DNA from 4 places in the Ensifer sp. VA4 genome. Region 1 is predicted to be linked to each of the others. Evidence: predicted binding sites of a transcription regulator. Region 1 holds the regulator's gene; each other region holds the start of a gene.
The links. The regulator LexA, encoded in region 1, represses DNA repair genes until DNA is damaged. The targets are predictions, from matches to a motif close to TGTTCNNNNTGTGTTCNG.
Positions count from the first base shown of each region.

Region 1 (4,196 bases):
GCAACACGGCAAAAATGCGAACTCATCCACAGATCAACGCCGGATTTCATGCGTTATGGTTTACAGATGGTTACCGGCAGAGCGGGCCCGCGCTCTAATACCGGGCCACCGAGAAAATCCTTCGGCGATGCATCTTAAATCTTGCAAAGCGACGGAGCTTCGCGCAATAACGCCGTGCCCGAAAGCCGTTAGCTGCCGGCTTCAGGCAAGGACAGGTGGCCGAGTGGTTTAAGGCTCTGGTCTTGAAAACCAGCGTACGGGAAACCGTACCGTGGGTTCGAATCCCACCCTGTCCGCCATTCCCCCTTGGAAATACGCTGACGCCGCCCCCCTTGCCGCAGCGCGCCGCTGCTGCAAAGCCCTGCGGCCTTTGCGCGTCGGGCACGTGACGTAAAACAGCCACAGCTTACACTCAAAGAGCTGTTGAACACGTCAGAGTGATCGCCAGGCTTGCTGGACACCGGAACGAAAGCGCGGTTCACATCGTTAACCGCCCCGTAGTCCCACCCTTGCATCAAAGTGGACGATCACCGTGCTCGCCGCCCTCCTCCTCGCTTCGATAGTCGCATCGCCCAATATGCCTGACATCAAGCTCAGCGCCGCCACGGTTGACGAACTGCAGACCGATTTCGAAACCGCCGTTCCCTGCCATCAGATCGACGGACGCAAAGTGTGGAAGGGCGCGATTGCGTTCTACATCCAGTCGTTCGTCTATGACGGCGACACAGCTGTTGCGACCGATGCGGCGGACGCCGTGCTTCCCGAAGACAACACCCCCGAGACGGTGAAGGAATTCGAAGACGCCTGCTCCAGCACGCAGCCGGCCTAAAGCGAAGAGCGTTCGGATGAACGCACGTCGCTTTAGTACCTTCCGCTTACAGCGATTCCACCTGAACACCGGATCAGCTCGCCTGCTCCACGAAAACGATCACGAATCGTTCGAATCAACCTCACGGTCTCGCCATGCGCCACGCCGCAGGCCCTATTTCGCGCACTCAAACCCGCTTTGCTCCCGTAAAAGTGACCGATTGATACGCGCAGACGCGTCAATTGCCTGAATTCACGGAATTTTAGGCACTTGCAGAACACATATGGAACAGATAGTGTCTGTTCTTGATTTGTTTCACGCTTCTGGAGCGACGTGCCATGCTGACCCGCAAGCAACAGGAATTGCTTCTGTTCATTCACGAACGCATGAAGGAGTCGGGCGTCCCGCCATCATTCGATGAAATGAAGGATGCGCTCGAGCTGGCGTCGAAATCCGGCATCCACCGCTTGATCACGGCGCTCGAAGAACGCGGGTTCATTCGCCGTCTGCCGAACCGGGCCCGTGCGCTCGAGGTCATCAAGCTCCCGGAAGCCTACGCATCCATCCAGCAGCAGCAGCCGCGCCGCGGCTTCTCCCCGAGCGTGATCGAGGGAAGCCTCGGCAAACCGGCAGCACCTCCCCCTGCTGCACTGCCAAAGCCGGCGCCAGCGGCTGAAAACGCTTCGGTGTCCGTGCCGGTCATGGGCCGCATCGCTGCAGGTGTGCCGATCTCGGCCATCCAGAACAACACGCATGACATCACCGTTCCGCTCGACATGCTCGGCAACGGCGAACACTACGCCCTCGAAGTCAAGGGCGACTCGATGATCGAAGCCGGCATCTTCGACGGCGACACGGTGATCATCCGCAATGGCAACACGGCCAATCCCGGCGATATTGTCGTGGCGCTCGTGGACGATGAGGAAGCGACGCTGAAGCGCTTCCGGCGCAAGGGCGCGTCGATTGCGCTCGAAGCCGCCAATCCCGCCTACGAGACACGGATTTTCGGACCCGATCGGGTGAAGATCCAGGGCAAGCTCGTCGGACTGATCCGCCGCTACCACTGACATCCGGACAAGATCTGGAACGGCAGCTCCTTTCGCTGCCCAATATCTTCTCCGGGACATCGGCGGCGTCTGCGTATCTTGTATAGGGTCCGGCAAACGGCCTGGGAGGTTTGGCTCCCAGTCGAGTTGGAGCGCCGCCTGTCACTCTCGGATGGCGTCGTATATGACGGCTTCGGGTCTATGGCGCGGAAAACCGCAGGCAATCCGTCGCCTTCACTGGCTTCTTGGCGCATCGTGGGCGTTTATAGCCCGGCCAGCGATTGGGCTATGATGCTCGACGGGCATCCTTCTTCTCGACGAGCAGCAGTACCGTCGGGTTTACGTCCTCGCCAGTTCTCGGGAATCTCGGACCACTACAGCGGTTGCATGGCTCGCCTGCTTTAGTGCCGAGGCCATCTTCACCAACGCCCAGCAATCACAGTCTGACCGGAGGTCGAGGGCTTTCTGGCCCACAAGTGGGGGCTGACCGGGAATCTCAGCGCAGGGCACCCGTATAAGAGTTCTCCGGCCTAAAATGAGGGCCACGCCTCGCGTATCTCGTACGGAGCTTCAAGAACGGCTGTTCGATGCATCGGTAGCTGAGTGCTGCGATCGGCAGGAACAGCACAAAAGCCAGCAGGGAACACAGAAGCGAAAGCCCAAAGGGCAGAAGACCAAGATACTGCGTCACCATTTTTGCAGCGGGGCCATAGTACCAAAAGTGAAGCAGGTAGATCGAATAGGAGACCGTGCCTACGAAGGAAATCGAGGCCGATAGCCGTTTAGGCAAACTCAATTTCGATCCGTCGTAGGCGGCGATCATCACGGCGTAGAACGCGGCCTCGGCGGCGGGAAGATAGATCCATACGGGCGATGCTTGAGGCCCATAGAAACCGCCGCTGATGTTGAACCAGTGGTAGAAGGTGACGAACGCCATGGCGACCGCAAGGACTGCCAAGGGCCGCACGCGTTCACCTCGGAAGAGATACCAGACATATATCCCGGCAACGAACTGGTCGAAGTGACCGATGATTGTCCAGTACGCGGTTGGATGGATTTCCCAGCCGGTTATAAACAGGCTCAGGCGCAACACGACCGCCGTAAAGATCAGGATCAAGGCCACCAATCGCCGCAGGAAGAGAATTGCGGGAAGGATCAGATAGAAGTGCCATTCTACGGCGATGCTCCAAGCACCGTTCGGCCACCTTGGAAGTATGCTTCCAAGCGCGATCTGTGTCGCGACTGCTTGAACCGAGGATCCGTTGGCAATCCAGGCTGCCGCCTGCAGCAGCAGTGCGACCGTCAACAAAGGCAGCAGACGAAGGGCTCGGTTCCACAGGAAGCTCTTATAGTCGATCTGCCTGCCGTCCAGCAGCTTGGCGAACAGGTACCCGCTCAGCGTCATGAATAGCGAAACGCCCGTATGGCCTTCCTCAAGCAATGAGAGCAGCGGCAAGGCCGGGACGTAATTTACTGGGACCCCGCCGGCATGGATGAAGTGCCAAGTGAACACCATGAAGGCGGCGAATGCTCGCACGTGATCCAGCTTTTCAAAGTATTGCTCTGAAGACGATTGCACTCGTCCGCCCCGCTCCGAATGTCTCATGGATCAGCACGGCGTGGTAATCCGTCCGTCGGCACCGTAGTCGACTGATGTTATAAGCCTGCGAGGCGCCCAGCCGGATTTGCGTCTTTTGTAGGCGCGCTCATAGGCGCGTCGGGCTGCGTCGATGAGACTATGCTGGATGCGAACGAAACGGCTCAAATCGCGGGCTTTTTCGCGTCCGTTGAAGAGTGCGACAATCACGATTCCGTCTGATGAGCGAGCGACCACTGCCCGTGTTCCGTTCAGCGCTCCTGTATGCGCGATATCGGTCTCGGTTCCGCGCTGCCATATCCACCATCCGAGGCCGAAGGACTGTTCAGAAAACTCGCCTGGTACAGGAGTGGCAATCTCGGTATCACGGATGGCGCGCGACGCGAAACGGTAGAGGTCTTCGGCTGTCGACGTCCAGCCGGCAGACGGGTTGAAGTGCGTCCTGGCCGCGTCCATGCCGACAACGTGATGACGGACCTCCGCGGGTGCTTCGCTAATGAGGCCCGTTCTCTTGAGGCCCAGGCGGTTCAGGACGCGCGTTTGGACAAACCGTTCGTAAGACATCCCGCTGATCTTGGCGACGATCAGGCCAAGCCAGCAGGGGCCGAAGTCTGTGTATTCCGCTTCCTCGCCGGGGTCGCTATCCAAGGGGCGCTTTTGGCGCTCAAGAACGACCGGTAAACAGGCCTCAGCCGGCGCGAACGTTTCCTTGTCGGCCGCGACCAGATCGAAATGCTGACGCCAC
Region 1 covers NZ_JBVQPO010000006.1:314,125-318,320, forward strand. The annotation lists tRNA gene AC0C6X_RS12885 (tRNA-Ser) at 210-299, shown strand; gene AC0C6X_RS12890 (hypothetical protein) at 533-829, shown strand; gene lexA (transcriptional repressor LexA) at 1,147-1,875, shown strand; gene AC0C6X_RS12900 (acyltransferase family protein) at 2,351-3,433, opposite strand; gene AC0C6X_RS12905 (serine hydrolase domain-containing protein) at 3,464-4,196, opposite strand, start outside.

Region 2 (4,196 bases), 150 kb from region 1:
TCGCCGCCGGGCTGTTCAGCATCAGCGGGCTCTTGAGGCCGGAATCGCGCGACCAGAAGGCCGGGAAGATTTCGCTGTCATAGGTGACGACGGGGACGCCGCGGGTTTCGAGCACTTCGAGCGTCTTCGGAATGTCGAGGATCGCCTTGGCGCCGGCGCAGACGACGATGACGGCGGTGCGGGCGAGCTCATCGAGGTCGGCGGAGATGTCGAACGAGAGTTCGGCTCCGCGGTGCACGCCACCGATGCCGCCGGTCGCAAAGACGCGGATGCCGGCGCGGGCGGCTGCAATCATCGTCGCGGCGACGGTGGTCGCGCCGGTGCGGCGTTCGGCGATCGCGAAGGCGAGGTCGGCGCGCGAGACCTTCATCGCCCCTTGCGTCTTCGCCAGTTCTTCGAGCTTGGCGTCATCGAGGCCGATGTGCAGCACGCCATGGATGACGGCGATCGTTGCCGGCACGGCACCCTGTTCGCGGATGATCGCTTCGACGCTGCGGGCCATGTTCAGATTGCCCGGATAGGGCATGCCATGGGTGATGATGGTCGATTCCAGCGCCACGATCGGCGCGCCACGCGCCTTGGCGGCGGCGACCTCGTCGGAAAATTCCATCGGCAGGGAGGGGGAAGCGGGTTTGGTCATGGTCGTTCCTTGGGAGTTCTGCTGGCAAGTGTCATGACAGCATTTGGGGCGCGGACACAAGGGCCAGCGCCTGTTCGAGATTGGCCGCGGACATCTCTTCGGATGCGGCCAAGGGAGAGCGCAACGTGATTCCGGCGGCTGCGATGCCGTGCCGCAGGCACTCGGCAAGATTGCGGCCGGCGAGGCGTGCGGAAAGGAAGCCGGAGGCAAGCGCATCGCCTGCACCGGTGACATCGGCAAGTGCCGGGAGCGCCGGCGGAACGGCGACGCAGGCGCCATCGGCGTCAAAAGCGACGACCGCGCGGCCGCCGCGCGTCACGACACCGCCCTTGAGACCCGCGTTTCTCAGCAACGACGGCCATTCCTCCGCCTCGGCCGTATCCTTGCCGGTCAGCGCCCGAGCCTCGGCTTCGTTCATGAACAGGAACGAGAGATGCGGGAGGCACGGCCGGTAGCGGATGACCTTGGCCGGCGACACGGCAATGCCGGCGACGAGGCGTCCGTTGCCGGCGGCCGACTGGGCGAGCGCCGTGATCGTTTCTTCCGGCAGGTTGGCGTCCGTGAGCACGAGCTTGCTGGCGGCGATGACGTCGCGGAACGCGCGGCGCTGCAATTGCCGCGGCGAAAACAGCCGGTAGAGCTCCATGTCCGCGAGCGCGATGACCAGGTTGCCGTCGTTTTCGAGGATTGCCGTGTAGCTCGGCGTCTGGCGATCGAGAAAGGTGAGGGGGCTGTCGATGACGCCGGCAGCGGCGGCCGCCGCCGTCACCATCTCGCCGGCGGCATCGCCGCCGCGGGTGCTGATCATACGCACCCCGTGGCCAAGGCGAGCGAGGTTGCGGGCCGCGTTGAAGCCGCCGCCGCCGGCCTCCTCGAACCAGGTGCCGGGATTGCTGGAGCCCGGTGCGGTCGCGCCCGATATGCGGCCGCGCCTGTCGATGTGCGCGCCGCCGAAGACGGCGATTTCAGCTTCCGTCATGAATATTCCTCTGCTTGGCCCATCGGCCGAAAAATCTGTTGGCTTTCTGCAATGGCCGAGGCGCGAATTCCAAGGGCCGGATGCGCCCGACGTCTCCGTCTCAGGCGAATCGGCTCAGCCTCGCCGGGCGGGTTCGAAGGCGTGGCGCGCGCATTTCAGAACCTATGGTTTCAATCCGTGAACATGAAAAGAACGAAACAAAGATAATGGTTGTTTTTCAATGTGTTGCCCTGCGGTTGCAAATACGGAACAAAACATGTACAAAAACTCCTGCGGCGGCTTCATTGCCTCGGTAGCTTCAATAACCTAAAGGTGGACCAAATGGCACAAAACTCTTTGCGGCTCGTAGAGGACAAATCGGTGGATAAAAGCAAGGCACTTGAAGCGGCACTTTCCCAGATCGAACGGTCGTTCGGCAAGGGATCGATCATGAAGCTCGGTGGGAAGGACAGCATCATCGAGATCGAAACCGTCTCGACGGGTTCGTTGAGCCTCGATATCGCGCTCGGCATCGGCGGCCTGCCGAAGGGCCGCATCATTGAAATCTACGGCCCGGAAAGCTCGGGCAAGACGACGCTGGCGTTGCAGACCGTCGCGGAAGCACAGAAGAAGGGCGGCATCTGCGCCTTCGTCGACGCCGAACACGCGCTCGATCCGGTTTACGCCCGCAAGCTCGGCGTCGATCTCGAAAACCTCCTGATCTCGCAGCCGGACACCGGTGAGCAGGCGCTGGAAATCACCGACACGCTGGTACGCTCGGGCGCGATCGACGTTCTCGTCGTCGACTCGGTTGCAGCGCTCGTGCCGCGCGCCGAAATCGAAGGCGAAATGGGCGACAACCTGCCGGGCATGCAGGCCCGTCTGATGAGCCAGGCGCTGCGCAAGCTGACCGCTTCGATCTCCAAGTCGAACTGCATGGTCATCTTCATCAACCAGATCCGCATGAAGATCGGCGTTATGTTCGGTTCGCCGGAAACCACCACCGGCGGCAACGCGCTGAAGTTCTACGCTTCGGTTCGCCTCGACATCCGCCGCATCGGCTCGGTCAAGGAGCGCGAAGAGGTCGTCGGCAACCAGACCCGTGTCAAGGTCGTCAAGAACAAGATGGCGCCCCCCTTCAAGCAGGTCGAATTCGACATCATGTATGGTGAAGGCGTATCGAAAACCGGCGAACTCGTCGACCTCGGCGTCAAGGCCGGCATCGTCGAGAAGTCGGGCGCCTGGTTCTCCTACAACAGCCAGCGCCTCGGCCAGGGCCGTGAAAATGCCAAGCTGTTCCTGCGCGACAATCCGGATCTCGCCCGCGAGATCGAGATGGCGCTTCGCCAGAACGCCGGCCTGATCGCCGATCGGTTCCTCGAAAACGGCGGCCCGGAAGCGGACGACGGCGACGAGGCTCCCGAAGCGTAAGCCGCTGCGGCCCACGGAAGCTGCCTGGAAACCGGTCGTCCCATGGCGGCCGGTTTTTGCTGCCGTCTGGACAGTATGGTACGTGAACGATAAAAGCCTTTGGTTCCGGCGACCGAGGGCGTTGGAGGGCGCAGCCATCAAGGGTGGCTGCGGGGTTTAAGGACAACGGCTGATGGCGCGGCGATGGCCGCGGCCGGGCCGGAATTGGTGCTAAGAATAGGACGCAAGATGAGCGGCGTGAATGAAATCCGGTCGACCTTTCTCGACTATTTCCGCAGGAACGGTCATGAGGTCGTGTCGTCGAGCCCGTTGGTGCCGCGCAACGACCCGACATTGATGTTCACCAATGCCGGCATGGTGCAGTTCAAGAACGTCTTCACCGGGCTGGAGCAGCGTCCCTATTCGACGGCGGTGACCGCGCAGAAATGCGTGCGCGCCGGCGGCAAGCACAACGACCTCGACAATGTCGGCTACACCGCGCGCCATCACACCTTCTTCGAAATGCTCGGCAACTTCTCCTTCGGCGACTATTTCAAGGAGCGCGCGATCGAGCTTGCCTGGAACCTGATCACCAAGGAATACGGTCTCGACGCCAAGCGCCTGCTGGTCACCGTCTACCACACCGACGACGAAGCCTTCGGCCTCTGGAAGAAAATCGCCGGCTTCTCCGACGACCGCATCATCCGCATTCCGACCAGCGACAATTTCTGGGCCATGGGCGATACCGGCCCCTGCGGCCCGTGCTCGGAAATCTTCTATGACCACGGCGACCAGATCTGGGGCGGACCGCCCGGTTCGACCAATGAAGACGGCGACCGCTTCATCGAGATCTGGAATCTCGTCTTCATGCAGTACGAGCAGGTCACCAAGGAAGAGCGAGTCAACCTGCCGCGTCCTTCGATCGACACCGGCATGGGCCTCGAGCGTCTTGCGGCCGTGCTGCAGGGCGAGCACGACAACTACGACATTGACTTGTTCCGTGCGCTGATTGCCGCTTCGGAAGAAGCGACCGGCGTCAAGGCGGAGGGTGACCGCCGCGCCAGCCACCGCGTGATCGCCGACCACCTGCGTTCGTCCGCCTTCCTGATCGCCGACGGCGTGCTGCCGTCGAACGAAGGCCGCGGCTACGTTCTGCGCCGCATCATGCGCCGCGCCATGCGCCACGCC
Region 2 covers NZ_JBVQPO010000006.1:167,164-171,359, forward strand. The annotation lists gene AC0C6X_RS12205 (pseudouridine-5'-phosphate glycosidase) at 1-640, opposite strand, end outside; gene AC0C6X_RS12210 (carbohydrate kinase family protein) at 672-1,619, opposite strand; gene recA (recombinase RecA) at 1,941-3,029, shown strand; gene alaS (alanine--tRNA ligase) at 3,258-4,196, shown strand, end outside.
Region 2: a site for LexA is predicted at 1,865-1,882, ahead of recA (recombinase RecA). Genes of this name have one in related genera too.

Region 3 (4,196 bases), on a different contig from region 1:
AACGGCGATCGGCGTCGTCGTGGTGACGTAGTCGCCGACATTGACGGTGATGATGCCGACGACACCCTTGGAGGGAGCGACGATATCGCGGCGCTTGAGGTCAAGCTCGGCAGTCTTCAGCGCCAGTTCCGCCGCCTGCAGCGCGATTTCGGCATCGCGCACGTCGACCGCGGTCACCGCCCGCGCGGTGCTGAGATTGCGATAGCGTTCCATCTTTTCACGCGCGCTGTCGCGCGTCAGCCGCGCCTGGTCGGCGGCGATCTTCTGGTCGTCGCTGTCGAGCCGGGCAATCACCTGGCCCTCCGCTACCTTGTCGCCCGAGCGCACGAGGATTTCGGTGAGATTGCCGGTCGCCGTCGGCGTGACGCTGACGGAATGGATTGCCTCGCCGTTGCCGATGGCGTTCAGCCGGTCGTTGACGACAGCGGTTGCCGACGGGCGAACCATCACCAGGATCGCGCCGCCGCCCTGGCCGCGCCCGCCATTGCGTTCGCCACCCTGGCCGCCGCCCGTCTGTGGCTTGGACAGGGCATCGATTAGCGGATGAGAAACGCCGATGGCGGCGAGCGTTTCACCCGCGCCAGGCACGAACCGCACCCAGACGGCCACGCCCACGAGAAGCACAGCGGCGCTCACCGCAAGCTGTTTCCAAACCCGCATTCAAATCTCCAGATAAAGCAAAAAACACGCCCCAGCGCGGCACGTCCGGCGGTTCGTTCCGATTGCGCGGAGTATCCCTGTTCGCGCGCGTCGGGGCAATGACGGAATGGCATCATTACGCAATTGTAATAAAAGCGAATTTGGTGGCGGCATGATGACGCGCGAGTGGTCTCCACCGTGAAGCGCAATTTGCTGCATGAGCCGGCATTTACAGCGGCTTCGACTGCGCTATCCTGCAACCGCCGGCCGCTTTTTCCGAGCGGTTTCGCCCGCTGGTTTTTTCAGTTTCTTGAAGGGGAGCTAGAACGATGTGCGATGCCTGTGTGATGGAAACGGTGAAGGAGCGCATGCTCTCGCGCCGCAGCTTCTTCAAAGCCGCTGCCGTTGGAACCGCCGGCCTCGCCGCCGCGAGCACCGGCATTGCGCCCCCGGCCTTGGCGCAGGGACATGCAAGCGTCACCGATCTCACCCATGAACTGCATGAGGATTTCCCGACCTTCTTCGGCCAGCAGCAGTTCTTCCGCGAACAGAAGTTCAACTACGCCAAGGACAAGTTCAACCTGTTCGAACTGCGGGTGAACGAACATACGGGCACCCATGTCGACGCGCCCCTGCACTTTTCCGCCGACGGCCTTTCCGTCGCCGAACTGCCGGTGGAGAAGCTCGTCGTGCCGCTTTGCATCATCGATATCCGCGAAAAGGCATCCGGCGACGCAGACGCGCAGGTGACGCCCGACGATCTCAAGACCTGGATCGCCGCCAATGGCGAGATCCCGGAAAACGCCTGCGTCGCCATGCTCTCGGGCTGGGGCGCGCATGTGGGCACGGAGAAATTCCGCAATGCCGATGGCGGCGGCAAGCTGCATTTTCCCGGCTTTCACGTCGAGGCCGCGAAATATCTCATCGAAGAGAGCAAGGCCGCCGGCATCGCCGTCGATACGCTTTCGCTGGACCACGGCCCCTCGCCCGATTTCGCCACGCATTATGCCTGGCTGCCCGAGGGCCGCTGGGGCCTCGAGGCCGCCGCCAATCTCGACAAGCTGCCGGCGAAGGGCGCGACGCTCATCCTCGGTGCGCCGAAGCACCGCGGCGGCACCGGCGGCCCGGCGCGCGTCTTTGCCCTTGCCTGACCCCACTCATCAATCCGGCGGCGCAAGGCCGCCGGCAACCACCACGCAGGAAAGCCCATGAGCACCGTTACTCCGCCGAAGAACCCGGAAGAGAACCCGCGCGTCAAGGCGGTGTTCGACGATATCCGCGCCACGCGCAAATCCGATTTCATCAACAATATGTGGCTGTGGCTCGCCTTCGACCCGGATCTGCTGGAGCAGACCTGGCGCGACGTCAAGGCGGTGATGGCGGAACCTTCTGCGCTCGATCCGCTGGTAAAGGAGATGCTCTATATCGCCGTCTCCGTCACCAATGGCTGCGGCTACTGCGCCCATTCCCATACGGCCGCAGCGAAGGCGAAAGGCATGAGCGATGCCCAGCACGCGGACCTGCTCCGGGTGATCTCGCTCGCCGCCCGCACCAACCAGCTTGCCACCGCGCTCCAGGTGCCTGTTGATGCCGTCTTCGATAAAACGGCCGACTAAAAGGATGTCGCGCAAAAGTTTGCAGCGGTTTTGCGATAACGACATGCGAGAAACGAAACAGCGTCCGAGAATAAGCGGTCTCGAAATCGCCTGTCTTTCCACAGGCTTGGTGCGCCCGGCGCAGAAAACGGAATAAAAGAAGAACATCCTTTCTGGCCTTTCCCCACCGAATCACTACATTGAGCCGCATGATGAGTGGTTTCGACGACATTCCTTTCTTCGACGAGGAGCCGGCGCCGCGCAAGCAGCCGCCAGCCCCTGGAGGTATCCCGGCCACGGGCGGCATCGCCGCGCGCGCCATGGCGGCGCGTGATCGCGCCCAGCCGCGCCCGGATTATCTCTCAGGTCTCAATCCGGAACAGTCGGAAGCGGTCGAAACCCTTGATGGTCCGGTGCTCGTGCTCGCCGGTGCCGGCACCGGCAAGACCCGCGTGCTCACCACCCGCATTGCCCATATCCTTTCCACCGGCCGCGCCTTCCCCTCGCAGATCCTGGCCGTGACCTTCACCAACAAGGCGGCGCGCGAGATGAAGGAGCGTATCGGCGTGCTCGTTGGCCATGCGGTCGAAGGCATGCCCTGGCTCGGCACCTTCCACTCGATCGGCGTCAAGCTGCTCCGCCGCCACGCCGAGCTCGTTGGCCTGCGTTCCGATTTCACCATTCTCGACACCGACGACGTGGTGCGGCTGATCAAGCAGCTCATCCAGGCCGAAGGCATCGACGACAAGCGCTGGCCGGCCAAGCAATTCGCCGGCATGATCGACGGCTGGAAGAACAAGGGGCTCGATCCCGCCCAGATCCCCGAGGGTGACGCTCGCGCCTTTGCCAACGGCAAGGGCCGCGAGCTCTACGCCGCCTACCAGAACCGGCTGTTGACGCTGAACGCCTGCGACTTCGGCGACCTTCTCCTGCACCCGATCCGCATCTTCCGCATGCATGCGGATGTGCTGAAGGACTATCACGACAAGTTCCGCTATATCCTCGTCGACGAGTACCAGGACACCAACACGGCACAGTACATGTGGCTGCGGCTCTTGGCGCAGCGGCCAGGCCGCAAGCCGGTCTCCCCTGCGGGTTCCCCCTCATCCGGCCTGCCGGCCACCTTCTCCCCGCAAGACGGGGAGAAGGGACAAGCGGCACGCTCTACGGTCCCCCTCTCCCCGTCAGAACGGGGAGAGGGCCGGGGTGAGGGGCAATCCAGCGTCAACATCTGCTGCGTCGGCGACGACGACCAGTCGATCTATGGCTGGCGCGGCGCCGAGGTGGACAACATCCTGCGCTTCGAGAAGGATTTCCCGGGCGCCAAGGTCATCAAGCTCGAGCGCAACTATCGCTCGACCGAGCATATCCTCGGTGCCGCCGGTCACCTGATCGCCCACAATGAGGGCCGCCTTGGCAAGACGCTCTTCACCGACCGCACCAATCCGGATGACGAGAAGGTGCAGGTGCATGCAGCCTGGGATTCCGAAGAGGAAGCCCGCGCCGTCGGCGAGGAGATCGAGCAGCTTCAGCGTCAGAAGCACAATCTGAACGACATGGCGATCCTGGTGCGCGCCTCGTTCCAGATGCGCGAATTCGAAGACCGCTTCGTCACGCTCGGCCTCAACTACCGCGTCATCGGCGGTCCGCGCTTCTACGAGCGCCTCGAAATCCGCGACGCCATGGCCTATTTCCGCCTCGTCTGCCAGCCGGCCGACGACCTCGCCTTCGAGCGCATCATCAACACGCCGAAGCGCGGCCTGGGCGATACCACCGTGCGCACGCTGCACGACTATGCCCGCGCCCGCGATATCCCGATGCTCGCGGCGGCCTCCGAGATCATCGAGACCGACGAGCTGAAGCCGAAGGCGCGCAAGGCCCTCTTCGATGTCGTCACCGATTTTCGCCGCTGGCAGAGCCTGCTGGAAACGACTGTGCATACCGAGCTTGCCGAGCAGATCC
Region 3 covers NZ_JBVQPO010000012.1:144,164-148,359, reverse strand. The annotation lists gene AC0C6X_RS21590 (efflux RND transporter periplasmic adaptor subunit) at 1-660, opposite strand, end outside; gene AC0C6X_RS21585 (cyclase family protein) at 969-1,790, shown strand; gene AC0C6X_RS21580 (carboxymuconolactone decarboxylase family protein) at 1,848-2,255, shown strand; gene AC0C6X_RS21575 (ATP-dependent helicase) at 2,444-4,196, shown strand, end outside.
Region 3: a site for LexA is predicted at 2,384-2,401, ahead of AC0C6X_RS21575 (ATP-dependent helicase). Genes of this name have one in related genera too.

Region 4 (4,196 bases), on a different contig from region 1:
CCGGTGCAGGCCCTGCGTTACGAATGACAAGGACATCAACTGAATGAATGCGCGCGTGGCACTGCAGCTTTCCGGCGTCGAGCGACACTACGGGGAAGGCGAAACGTACCTGCCCATCCTCAAGGGTGCGGATTTTACGTTGAGAAGCGGCGAGACGGTTGCGCTGGTCGCGCCTTCGGGAACCGGAAAGTCGACGCTTCTGCACGTCGCCGGCCTCTTGGAGCGCCCCGATGGTGGCGAGGTGCTGGTCAACGGCGTCTCCTGTGGTGGGCTCGACGACGATCGGCGCACGGCGATCCGCCGGAACGAGATCGGTTTCGTCTACCAGTTTCACCACCTGCTTCCCGAATTCTCGGCACTCGAGAACATCATGATGCCGCAGCTGATCGCCGGCCTGCCCAAGGCTGAGGCCGCCGATCGGGCAAGGGCGCTGCTCGACTACATGCGCATCGGTCACCGCGCCGACCATCGCCCGGCGGAACTTTCCGGCGGCGAGCAGCAGCGCGTCGCGATTGCGCGTGCCGTCGCCAATGTGCCGCTCGTGCTTCTTGCGGACGAGCCGACGGGCAATCTCGACCCGGAAACCGCCGGCTATGTCTTCGAAGCGCTGGAGGCGCTGGCGCGCCAGTCGGGCCTTGCTGCCCTGATCGCGACGCACAATCATGAGCTTGCCGGCTTGATGGACCGCCGTGTGACGATCGAGGACGGCAAGGTTGTCGAGATGAACTGACCGCGTGGCGGCCGGCCTGTTGATCGTCAGTTGCCTCGCGCTGTCTTTCACCTGTACAGGACAAGCGGGCTCAGCCCGCGTCTTTAGGTTGCCCGGAGCGTCTGCCCTGAGGCTCGATGGACGCGCGTCTTCTGCCCTTGCTCTTAACGCCTGATCAGACCGCCGCGATAGTCGAGTTCGTAAGCTTCCTCGCCATCGACGAAGATGACTTCGTGGCCGGAAAAATGTGCGGTGTCACCACGGCTACTATCGATATAGTAGCCATGCGCATGCCGAAACTCCATGCCGCCGAGGAAGTGCCGCTTTTCCTGATACATCGCCTGCAGCGCAGCCTTGATGACAAGCCCGGCCTTCTCTCCATCGATGAGATCGGGGCGGATGATGCGGCCGAAGTAGTTCATTGCCCAGCGGGGTTCCTCCCCCTGCCAGACGGTCTCCTGTCCGGCAAAGTCAGTCCCACCGAAATAGCTGTCGAGATAGCGCCAGCGATCACGTTCGTAACCGATGTCGTGGGAGCCCGGACGCGAAGAAGCACGCATCATGCCGCCGCCCACATAGGCATTGGCTTTGGCCTCTACGATGAAGTCCGTGAGTCCCTTGAGTTCGGTCATGATCGTTCCCTATCTGTTCCGAACTCAAGATGCCGCAATGCACGAGAGCTGTAAAGAACATAAAGGGAACGAATGGCTGGTTATTGAATGCCGCAAGCCTTCTGCCCGCGATCGTCGTGCCAGTCCTTGAGGAGGACGAGTTCGCCTTTCACGGCAATGGGCTTGTCGTTGGCCTTGCCCTTGCCCGTCAGCACGTTGAGGTCGCATTGGGCGGTGTTGTCGGGGGCGAGCGTATCGTAGGACGAGTAGGTGTAACCTGCGACCACGAAGTCGAAGTTGCGGTATGCCACCGTCAATTTCTGTTCCCAGCGGTCACGGCCTATGGCGTCGTTGTGGCTGGTGATGATCAACGAACCGTTCGGCAACGCCTCGACCGAAGGCGCTTGCCCGGCAAGATCGAACTGACCCCAAATCTTGTTCGGGATGACCGACTTCAAACCGAGCGCGCCGTTGTCGCCTGTGAGGTAAACATAGACGCCGTTGTCGTCGTCGCTGCCCTCGGCGGGCCGCACGATCAGGGCGAGATCCGTATCTCCGTCCTTATCCCAGTCGCCGGTTGCGGCGGAGACAATCCGGGCAGGGTCGATCGTTTCCGTCGCGGAGGCGACCGCCGGAAACAGGAACAGCAAGAGTAGAATCAGGCGTGCATGCATGTCGAAACGCTCCGCTTGGTTGTTCCTCTTGATAGGCGGGCGGGGCGCGTTCCTCAAGCGGCTTCCTTACCGGTTAACCGGCATTCGCCTGCCGTGTTAACCATCGTGAATAGAACGCCTGTGCATCGCTTGACGAGTGAACAAAAATGGAACAAAGTAAAAACATAACGGAAAAGGAGCCATGTTATGACTGATTTTGTTCGTGACCTCGCCGCCTTCGCTTCGATGAGCCTTTTCATCGCAAGCATCTCTTTCATCGCGCTCGGCCTCTGAGGAGCGCTGACATTTCGTCCCACCCACCTCCCAATTTCCGCCCCCGGGATTGAATAAGGGGGATGACGTGTCAGGTGAAACTGGACATGTCGGGTGATAAGCGGGATATCCTGCCGACCGGACAGGAATCAGGGTGCGAACAATGGCAGACGACGGCAAAGCAGCATCGAGCGAGGCGCTTGGTACGGACCCGCAGTTTGTACATCTGCGTGTTCATTCGGCCTTCTCCCTGCTCGAAGGCGCTCTGCCGCTGAAGAAGGTCATCGGCAAGGCGGTTGCCGATAATCAGCCGGCGATCGGGATCGCCGACACCAACAATCTCTTTGCCGCGCTCGAGTTTTCGCAGAAAGCAGCCGGCGATGGACTGCAACCGATTACCGGCTGCCAGCTTTCCATCGACATGGAAGACGAGGCGGATGGCGAACGGCGCGGCCACACGCAACAACTCGCGAAGCTGCCATCAATCGTCCTGATCGCTGCGACGGATGACGGCTACACGCGGCTCGTCGACTTGGTGAGTCGAGCCTATCTCAGCGGCGAGGGCAATCAGGCGACCCGGATCACGCGTTCTTGGCTTGCCGAAAACGGTACGGACGGATTGATCGCGTTGACCGGCGCGTCCGGCGGTCCGGTGGACTTGGCCCTGAAGACTGGCTCGACGGCGCTGGCCGAGGCGCGCCTTGAAACCTTGCATGATCTCTTTGGCGATCGTCTCTATATCGAATTGCAGCGGCACGGAGGCTACGACCGGCGCCACGAGAGCCGGATGATCGACCTTGCCTACAAGTTCGACATTCCCCTTGTTGCCACCAACGAGGCCTTCTTCCCGTCGCCGTCCGACTACGATGCCCATGACGCCCTGATGGCGGTGGCACACAACGCCATGGTTTCGGACGACAGCCGCTTCCGCCTGACGCCGGACCACTATCTCAAGAGCCGCAAGGAAATGGCGGCGCTTTTTGCCGATCTGCCCGAGGCGCTGGAAAACACCGTCGAGATCGCACGGCGCTGCTCCTTCATGCTGAAGACCCGCGGACCGATCCTGCCGCGCTTTACCGGCGCCACCGCGGATCCGGAAGAGGCCGAGCGCGCGGAGGCGGCCGAGTTGCGCCGACAGGCGGAGGAGGGGCTCGAACAGCGTCTCGCCAAGCTTGGCATGGCGCCCGGCTATAGCGAGCAGGAATATCGCGAGCGCCTGGCCTTCGAGCTCAGTGTTATCGAGCGCATGAAGTTTCCCGGTTACTTCCTGATCGTTGCCGACTTCATCAAATGGGCGAAGCAGCACGATATTCCCGTCGGGCCGGGCCGCGGCTCGGGTGCAGGATCACTGGTTGCCTATGCGCTGACGATCACCGACGTCGATCCGATGCGCTTCTCGCTGCTGTTCGAACGCTTCCTCAATCCTGAACGCGTCTCGATGCCCGACTTCGACATCGACTTCTGCCAGGATCGGCGCGAAGAGGTGATCCGTTACGTGCAGCGCAAATATGGCCGCGAGCAGGTGGCGCAGATCATCACCTTCGGTTCGCTGCAGGCGCGCGCCGCACTGCGCGACGTCGGCCGCGTGCTTGAAATGCCCTATGGCCAGGTCGACAAGATCTGCAAGCTGGTGCCGAACAATCCGGCCAATCCGACGCCGCTCTCCAAGGCGATCGAGGAGGAGCCGCGCCTGCAGGAGGAAGCCGAGAAGGAGCCGGTGGTCGCCCGCCTTCTCGATATCGCCCAGAAGATCGAAGGCCTCTACCGTCACGCCTCGACCCACGCCGCCGGCATCGTGATCGGCGACCGGCCGCTGTCGCAGCTCGTACCGATGTATCGCGATCCGCGCTCCGACATGCCGGTCACCCAGTTCAACATGAAGTGGGTGGAACAGGCGGGCCTCGTCAAGTTCGACTTCCTCGGCCTGAAGACGCTCACCGTTCTGAAGGT
Region 4 covers NZ_JBVQPO010000005.1:152,786-156,981, reverse strand. The annotation lists gene AC0C6X_RS10165 (lipoprotein-releasing ABC transporter permease subunit) at 1-27, shown strand, start outside; gene AC0C6X_RS10160 (ABC transporter ATP-binding protein) at 44-730, shown strand; gene AC0C6X_RS10155 (DUF5680 domain-containing protein) at 874-1,341, opposite strand; gene AC0C6X_RS10150 (FG-GAP repeat protein) at 1,422-1,994, opposite strand; gene dnaE (DNA polymerase III subunit alpha) at 2,410-4,196, shown strand, end outside.
Region 4: a site for LexA is predicted at 2,131-2,148, ahead of AC0C6X_RS10150 (FG-GAP repeat protein). Genes of this name have one in related genera too.